DNA from 4 places in the Ensifer sp. SL37 genome. Region 1 is predicted to be linked to each of the others. Evidence: predicted binding sites of a transcription regulator. Region 1 holds the regulator's gene; each other region holds the start of a gene.
What was found. Region 1 encodes PhoB, which activates phosphate uptake and scavenging genes when phosphate is short. Its sites were predicted from a motif close to TGTCATNNANCTGTCAT; they were not measured.
Positions count from the first base shown of each region.

Region 2: the regulator PhoB is predicted to act here: its motif matches at 1,258-1,274, upstream of OVA00_RS18805 (DUF47 domain-containing protein).
Region 3: the regulator PhoB is predicted to act here: its motif matches at 1,527-1,543, upstream of OVA00_RS19570 (NAD-glutamate dehydrogenase).
Region 4: the regulator PhoB is predicted to act here: its motif matches at 1,227-1,243, upstream of OVA00_RS20035 (DUF2794 domain-containing protein).

Region 1 is NZ_JAPPRN010000006.1:955,409-957,608, reverse strand. It holds gene pstB (phosphate ABC transporter ATP-binding protein PstB) at 1-44, shown strand, start outside; gene phoU (phosphate signaling complex protein PhoU) at 95-808, shown strand; gene phoB (phosphate regulon transcriptional regulator PhoB) at 1,011-1,694, shown strand; gene OVA00_RS16780 (GcrA family cell cycle regulator) at 1,764-2,200, opposite strand, start outside.
Region 2 is NZ_JAPPRN010000006.1:1,362,526-1,364,725, reverse strand. It holds gene recF (DNA replication/repair protein RecF) at 1-1,094, opposite strand, end outside; gene OVA00_RS18805 (DUF47 domain-containing protein) at 1,298-1,942, shown strand; gene OVA00_RS18800 (inorganic phosphate transporter) at 1,942-2,200, shown strand, end outside.
Region 3 is NZ_JAPPRN010000006.1:1,532,872-1,535,071, forward strand. It holds gene OVA00_RS19570 (NAD-glutamate dehydrogenase) at 1-1,301, opposite strand, end outside; gene pdxY (pyridoxal kinase PdxY) at 1,587-2,200, shown strand, end outside.
Region 4 is NZ_JAPPRN010000006.1:1,643,321-1,645,520, reverse strand. It holds gene OVA00_RS20040 (DUF1223 domain-containing protein) at 176-949, shown strand; gene OVA00_RS20035 (DUF2794 domain-containing protein) at 1,264-1,668, shown strand; gene OVA00_RS20030 (GNAT family N-acetyltransferase) at 1,787-2,200, opposite strand, start outside.

The DNA.
Region 1 (2,200 bases):
ATGACCAGCGCACCCAGGATTACATCATGGGCCGCTTCGGCTGAGGCCGCATAAGGCTGCAACAGTAACTGCAAAGCGCCCGTAAGGATCGACGATCATGTCCATGCATATCATGTCCGCCTATGACGAAGAACTGAAGTACCTGACGCGCCGCATCTCGGAGATGGGCGGCCTCGCCGAACAGATGGTCGCCGAGTCCGTTCGCGCGCTGGTCAACTCCGACCTGGCTCTCGCACAGAAGGTGATCTCGGACGACACCGTCCTCGACGACGCCGAGCGCCAGATCGGTGAGAAGGCGATCGTCACGATCGCCAAGCGTCAGCCGGTCGCCGCCGACCTGCGTGAGATCATGGGGTCGATCCGCATCGCCTCCGATCTGGAACGCGTCGGCGACCTTGGCAAGAACACCGCCAAGCGCGTGATCGCGGTCGCCGGCTCCGGCATTCCGCGCAAGCTCGCCCGTGGCCTCGAGCATCTGGCAGAGCTCGCTCTCGTCCAGCTCAAGGAAGTGCTCGACGTCTACGCCTCGCGCTCGCCGGAAAAGGCCAACAGCATCCGCGAGCGTGACGAGGAGATCGACGCGATCTACACCTCGCTGTTCCGCGAGCTCTTGACCTACATGATGGAAGATCCGCGCAACATCACGCCCTGCACGCATCTTCTGTTCTGCGCCAAGAACATCGAGCGCATCGGCGACCACGCGACCAATATCGCTGAGACGATCTATTACATGGCGACGGGTGCTCAGCCGGAAGGCGAGCGTCCGAAGGATGACACCACGTCGACGCTGGGCTCGGTCAACGACTGAGCGCCAAGCGCGCCGTAAGCATGCATGCCCCTTGAAATCTGATCCGGTCGCGGCTTCGGTCGCGGCCCCGAATTCCTGTATCTGAAGCATGCGGTTTTCGCCCCGCCTTTGAAAACGGCGGATGTGCTCCAGATTTAGAGTGTCTGAGCGCCGGCCGGGCCGATGAGCCCAAAGGCCGCCCGCGGTAAGGAGACGTTACCTGATGTTGCCAAAAATCGCCGTAGTCGAAGACGAAGAGGCGCTGAGCGTTCTGCTGCGTTACAATCTGGAAGCCGAGGGCTTCGACGTCGATACGATCCTGCGGGGCGACGAGGCGGAGATCCGGCTTCAGGAGCGGCTGCCCGACCTGCTTATCCTCGACTGGATGCTGCCCGGTGTTTCCGGCATTGAACTTTGCCGTCGGCTGCGCCAGCGTCCGGAGACCGAACGTCTGCCGATCATCATGCTGACGGCGCGCGGCGAGGAAAGCGAGCGCGTCCGGGGTCTGGCGACGGGTGCCGACGACTACGTGGTCAAGCCCTTCTCGACGCCGGAGCTGATGGCGCGCGTCAAGGCGATGCTGCGCCGGGCAAAGCCCGAGGTGCTCTCGACGCTGCTTCGCTGCGGCGACATCGAACTCGACCGCGAGACCCACCGCGTTCATCGCCGCAGCCGCGAAGTGCGCCTCGGCCCGACCGAGTTCCGTCTTCTGGAGTTCCTCATGTCCTCGCCGGGCCGCGTCTTCTCTCGCTCGCAGCTTCTGGATGGCGTCTGGGGGCATGACATCTATGTCGACGAGCGCACCGTCGACGTGCATGTCGGTCGTCTGCGCAAGGCTCTGAACTTCTCGAACATGCCCGACGTCATCCGCACCGTTCGCGGCGCCGGCTATTCGCTCGAAAGCTGAGCGGTCTGAAAGTCGCCAACAAAAAAAGGGGCCGATCGGCCCCTTCCTTTATCAATGCGGTCCAGCTTCTTAGCGAGCCCTGCGGCGCTCCCCCGACGGCTGGTAGGCCAGCCGAGCATGGAAGGTGCAGTAAGGCGAGGCTTCCGGGGAATCGTTGCCGCAGAAGTGAAACTCTTCCTTCAGCGGGTCGCCGATCGGCCACTTGCAGGTGCGCTCGGTGAGCTGGGTCAGCTCGAGGCGGCGCGACATCGGCACGACAACGTCGGTGCGGGTGCTGAAATCCTGCTCGGCAACGAGATCGACTTCGATTTCTTCCTTGAGAACGACAGCGCCGGCCGCGCGTGCAACCGGGCGGGTCGAAACGCGCGAAGCGTAGTTCGGTGCGCGCGGTGCCGAAGTCGGGCGCTTCGGACGGGCTGCCGTCGTGGTGCTGCCGCCGGCCTTGGCGCGACCTGGCAGGCTCAGGCGGTGAACCTTGCCGATGACAGCGTTACGGCTGACGCCGC
Region 2 (2,200 bases), 410 kb from region 1:
AGAAAGCGGCCGCGTTCGCCCAGCGCCTCGAACATCGCTTGGTCCGTCCCGGTCATGAAGGCCTGGCCGCCAAGGCCGTCGACGAGATCGAACAGAGCGGCGCGCCGGTTGACGTCGAGATGGGCGGCGATCTCGTCGAGCAGCAGGATCGGCGCGTGGCCGGTCATGTCGCCGACGAGGCGCGCATGCGCCAGCACCAGGCCGACGAGCAGCGCCTTCTGCTCCCCGGTCGAGCAGCGTGCTGCCTCCATGTCCTTCTCGCGGTGACGCACGAGCAGGTCGCTCCGGTGCGGCCCGTCGAGCGTGCGCCCCGCCGCGGCGTCGCGCGGACGCCCATCACGCAGCATCGTCAGATATTGTTCTTCCAGATCATAGGCCGGACGATGGCCCTCGTCGTCGAGAAAGCCCGACAACGCCAGGCGCGCCGAGGGAAAGACGCTTTCATCGACAGTGCGCTCGACCAGCGCCGTCAACAGACCGAGCATTTCCTGCCGCGCCAGCGCCATGGAGACGCCGAGACCGGCCATCTCCTTTTCGATCGCCGTCAGCCAGGAAGGGTCCGGGCGGAATTCACCGAGCAGCCGGTTGCGGCTGCGCATCGCCCGGTCGAATTCGCTGGCGCGACGGCCGTGCTCCGGATCGAGCGACAGCACAAGACGATCGAGGAAACGCCGCCGGTCGGCCGAAGGCCCGGTAAAGAGCCCATCCATCGATGGCGTCAGCCAGAGGACGCGCAGGTGATCGGTCAGTTCGTCGACGGTCGCTGCCGGTGTTCCATTCAGCCGCAGCCGCCGGGATTGCCCTTCCGTGACGCCGGCAGTCCCGGTGCCGATCTCGACGGTTCCCTCCATGCCCTCGACTTCCGCAAAGACCGAGAACCCGTCGCCGGCACCGACCCGGGTCACGTCCGCATAGGCTGCGCGCCTGAGGCCGCGGCCGGGCGAAAGGAAAGAGACGGCTTCCATGAGGTTGGTCTTGCCGGCGCCGTTCTCCCCCGTCAGCACCACATGGCGCTGATCGAGCTCAAGCGAGAGGGCCGCATAGTTGCGGAACTCCGTAAGCTTCAGGCGGTTGAGAAAGACCTTGTTTGGCATCGGCAGTCCGGATTCGACGTTGGGCGCAGCTAGGACGAAAGCGCCTGCCAAGGCAAGGCGAAATGGGGCGCGTCGCCATATCGTGCAAGATAGGCCGATATCGACAGGGGAAAGGCGACAAACCCCTTTGATTCGGTGCTTTTCATAAAGGACCTAGTGAAATATGACAGCCGCATGACAATCCACAGATGGATATACGTGTGATGCTGGCCTGGTTCCGCAAACTTCTTCCCCGCGAGGATCGCTTCTTCGACCTCTTCGCAAAACATTCGCGCACCGTCGTCGGTGCTGCCGATGCGCTCGACAAGGTTCTCGCTGGCGGCGACGATCTGGAAAAACACTGCGACCGGATCGTCGCGCTCGAGGATGAGGCGGACCACATCACCGCCGAGGTGCTGCTGGCCGTGCGCCGGTCCTTTATCACGCCCTTCGACCGCGGCGACATCAAGGATCTGATCCAGTCGATGGATGATGCCATCGACATGATGCACAAGACCGTCAAGACGATCCGCCTTTACGAACAGAAGAGCTTCGATCCCGGCATGCGAGAAATGGGCACCACGGTCGTCAAGGCCGCGCACCTGATCGCCGAGGCCATTCCGCTGCTCGATAGGATCGGCGCCAATCACGACCGCCTGATCGCGATCGCCGAAGAGGTCACCCGCATCGAGGGCCGTTCCGACGAACTGCACGAACAGGGCCTCAAGGACCTGTTCCGCCGCCACGGCGCCAGCAATCCGATGGCCTACATCATCGGCAGCGAGATCTATGGCGAGCTCGAAAAGGTCGTCGACCGCTTCGAGGACGTCGCCAATGAAATCAGCGGCATCGTGATCGAGAACGTCTGATGGATGCGACGCTCGCCTTTCCGTTGCTCGTCGGGCTGATCGGCATCGCGCTGTTCTTCGACTTCCTGAACGGTCTGCACGACGCCGCCAACTCGATCGCGACGATCGTCTCGACACGGGTGCTCCGGCCGCAATATGCCGTCATGTGGGCGGCCTTCTTCAACTTCATCGCCTTCCTGTTCTTCGGCCTGCACGTGGCCGAGACGCTGGGCAAGGGCATCATCGATCCCGGCATCGTCACGCCGCTGGTGATCTTCT
Region 3 (2,200 bases), 580 kb from region 1:
AGGTAGTCGCCGATCTTTTCGCGCACATCCGAATCGTACTGTTCACGCGGCACGAAGACGATGACCGAGACGAAGCGGTCGAAATGGTCGATGCGTGGCAGCACGCGGATGCGCGGCCGGTCGCCGAGCTCGTTGATCTGTTCGCAGAAGGCGGCAAGCAGGCCGACATCGATCTGGAAGAGATCGTCGCGCGGATAGGATTCGAGCGTGTTGTCGAGCATCTTGCCGGAATGGCTCTGCGGATCGTAGCCGAAGTGATCGACGATCTTTTCGATCTTGTGGCGCAGCAGCGGGATCTCGGCCGCCTGGCGGGTATACGCCGAGGAGGTGAAGAGGCCAACGATGCGCAGTTCTCCGGCGACATTGCCGTCGGCGTCGAAGCGCTTGACACCGATATAATCCATATAGGCGCGGCGATGGACGACCGATTTGACGTTGGCCTTGGTGACGATCAGGAAATCCGGGCTTTCGAGGAAGGCGAGAATTTCAGGTGTAGTCAGCACCGCGTCCTTGCCCTGGCGCAGCACGCGCACATCGGGATTGGAGAGCATGCCGAGGCCCCTGCCCTTGCCGCGCTCGACCATCGCCTTTCCGCCCTTGCCGGAATAGGTGTATTCGCGCATGCCGAGGAAGGTGAAGTTGTTGTCACGCAGCCAGCGGAGGAAGGCGAGCGCCTCGTCGCGGTCGCTCTTCTTGCGCGAGGCGTTATATTCCTCCAGCTCCTGCATCGCATGATCGAGCAGCGCGGTCATCGCTGGCCAGTCGTGCACAGCCTGGTGCACCTGCTCCAGCACGTCGCGAATGCGGTTGCTGAGCTGTTCGGCCTCGACCGGCGCGAGCTTCGTCAGATGGATCTGGATGTGGCTGACGCGGTGCGACGGATCGCTTTCCTCTTCGGGATCGAAGAGCTTTGCCGGCTTGCCCGGTTCCTTGACCAGGATGGGGTGGATCGCGAGGTGAATGTCACGGTGGGTGCTGGTGATTTCCCCCATGACCGAATCATAGAGGAACGGCATGTTGCGTTCGGTGACCGCGATGATCGACACCTCGGTGCCGCCAGGTGCTACACCGGCGACGGTTTCGACGGAAACCTGCGGCTTGCCGCCATCCCAGCGGGCGAGTTCCTGATAGGCATGGGCGGCCGTCAGCGCCAGCATGTCCGCCGAATAGAGATCGAGGTCATCGTTGCTGGCCCCACCGAAGAGGATCTCCGGCGCCAGCGCCTCGACGCCCAGTTTGATGGCGGCCGCCTTCGCTGCGTCGATGTGTCTGTCCCGCTTCGGATTGTATTTCACGCCCATGAAGTCTCTCCCATTCATGATAGGCCAAACCCTATCAGAACCATGGCTAATGGCGACCGCTTTTTACGCTGATTTCGGCAAAATCGAGCCCAAAATCGGAGAATTTCACGTGAAAACAGCTTAAATCCATTTAAATCGAAGGTAATTTCGCGAAAATTGCTCGAAAATCGAAGAAAAAGCACGAAAACGCCAGAGGCTTCTCCGGAGCCTATCTGCCATCGGCTGTTGACAGGGGGGTGACAGTCGGGTGAACAGAGTTTCGAGATCGTAGGATTGGACTGGTCGATGCCCGAAATGCCTTCCCTGCCCGGCGCCGTCATCGTCATCTCGAGCCATGTCGTGCGCGGCAAGGTGGGCAACAGGGCCGTGGTCTTCGCGCTTGAAACTCTGGGGCATCCAGTCTGGGCCCTGCCGACCGTCATCCTCCCCTGGCATCCGGGCCACGGTCGCTCGACGCGGGTCACCATTTCCGATCAGGATTTCGGGTCGGTGATCGATGACCTCATGGCAGCACCCTGGGCCGGAGAGGTGCGTGCCGTGCTTTCGGGCTACCTCGGCTCGGCCGGACAGGCCGAAAGCGTGGCCCGGCTGGTGACGGCGCTGAAGGAGCGCAATCCCAAACTGATCTACGCCTGCGACCCCGTGATCGGCGATGCTGGCGGTCTCTATGTGCCGGAAACCACGGCGGTTGCCATTCGCGACCGGTTGCTGCCGCTTGCAAATCTCGCGACCCCGAACCGTTACGAGCTTGCCTGGCTTGCCGGGGCGACGTTGGAGACGAACACGGCGATCCTTGACGCAGCGCTCGGTCTCGGTCCGGCCCGCGTTTTGGTGACGTCTGCCGTGCCGATGATGAGCGGCGGGACCGGTAATCTCTTTCTCTCGGGCAACCACGCCCT
Region 4 (2,200 bases), 690 kb from region 1:
GGGACGCCGAAAGGCGCCCCGGCTCTTTCTTTGAGGTGCACCGGCCAACGATCGGGTGCTGGATCGCGCTCACTTGCCATCTCACTCCAACGTGACTTCCCGTTGATGCAGGGGCGTCGTATGTAGTGAACTCCCCCACAAGGAGTAGGCCGCCGGCCGGTAACGAAGTGACGCCATGACATCCGCAGACCGTTCTTTCATTCGCCCTGTTGCACTGGCTTTCGGGCTGCTCGCAGCCGCCGGTGCCCCTGCCGGGGCGCAGGAGAAACAGGCGGTCAAGGGCGTTGTCGAACTGTTCACCAGCCAGGGCTGTTCGTCCTGTCCGCCGGCGGATGCGGCGCTGAAGTCGCTGGTCGACGAGGGCGATGTGGTGGCGCTCGCCTATCACGTCGACTACTGGAACTATCTCGGCTGGGCCGACACGCTGGCATCGAAGGAAAACACCGAGCGGCAATATGCCTATGCGCGCATGCTCGGGCGCAACGGCGTCTACACGCCCCAGGCGATCCTGAACGGCCGCGACCACTTGAACGGCGGCAACCTGCAGGCAATCAAGACGCGGCTGGAAACGATGAAGGCGGAAGGCAAAGGGCTTGCCGTTCCCGTCGACGCCAAGATCCTCGGCGAAGAAATCCAGATCACAATCGGTAGCGGCATCGGCAAGGCCAATGTCGTCGTCGTCTATTTCGACCGCGCCAAGATCGTGAAGATGGAGAAGGGGGAGAACAGCGGCAAGGAAGTCCCCTATTGGCATGCGGTGCGGGACATACAGACGATCGGCATGTGGGACGGCCAGCCCGCGTCCTTCACGCTGCCGGCGACGGTGCTGACCGAGCGCCCGGGAAACAGCGGCTGCGCGATCCTGCTGCAATCGATGAAGGACAAGGAAACGCCGGGTGCCATCATCGGCGCTGCGGCCGTGCTCGCCGGCCCTCAGGGCAAATTGTAGGGACGGCGAAGCGCAAGGGGTTGGTTCGGCCCGGCAGCATCGAGGGGCTGGGGCTGAGGGTTCGAAGTTACCGGACCGAACCGGCCATAACTGCGTTCGGTGAACTCCCGCAGCATGACGATCTGACCGGACATACGGTGGCAACGACTCTGTCCGTCAGCGCCCGCGAGTTTTGCGATGAATTGGGGCGCCGGTTTGACTGAAATGGGGCAGAGGCAAGAAATGACCTCATCGTCCCATGGCTTCCGGCTTGCTTTTCGGCTCGTGTCAGGCACACTGTAATCGTTCTGTCACAACAGAAGGCCGGATTGCCGATGACCGATGAGCCGGATTTGCCGCAAGGCGAGGCGCGCCATCAGCGCGAAACCACTTCCGAAGTGGTCGTCGATCTTCACGAATACAAGAACGCCAAGAACGCTCCCCCCATCACTTTCCATCGCCGCGAATTGGATCAGATCCTGTGGGTCTACGGCCGTATGGTCGGCGAAGGCGAGTGGCGGGACTACGCGATCGACCACCTGAGGGACCGCGCGGTCTTCTCAGTGTTCAAGCGTTCGGGCGAAATGCCGCTCTACCGGATCGAGAAGAACCCGAAACTGGCCGCGAAACAGGGCGCCTATAGCGTGCTGAACATTCACGGCACGATCCTGAAGCGCGGTCACGAGCTCGCCCAGGTGCTCAAGGTATTCGACAAGGTGCTGAGGCTGGTGGAAACCTGACCAGCGGGAAAGGGTGCCATCAGGAGACGCACGCCGACGTCACGGGCAGCAACGGCACGACCTGCCTACGGCGCGCTGCGAGGCGCTTCGCCGACTGACATTCTTCAGCAAGCGATGGTCACTGGTAGAGGGTGTCCGGATAGACGTCTTCCGGCGGGTCGGTCGCCTGGCCCTCGCCGAGCGCGAGCTGCATGATCGTCGTGTCGAGCCAGCGGCCATGCTTGAAGCCGGTCGCTTTCATCGTGCCCTGGAGTTCGAAGCCGAGCGACCGGTGCACGGCGATCGAGGCTGGATGGGCACCGCCGATCACCGCGACCATCTGGCGGAAGCCGAGTTCAGTGCAACGCCGGACGAGCTCGACCAGCAGCGCCTTGCCGGCACCTTTGCCGCGCGCTTCCGGCGCCAGGTAGACGGAATCCTCGACCAGGAAACGATAGGCCGTGCGCGTGCGGAAGCCGGATGCGTAGGCATAACCGATGATCGTCCCGCCCGCGTCTACCGCAACCATGTACGGGTAGCCGCTGCCGATGAT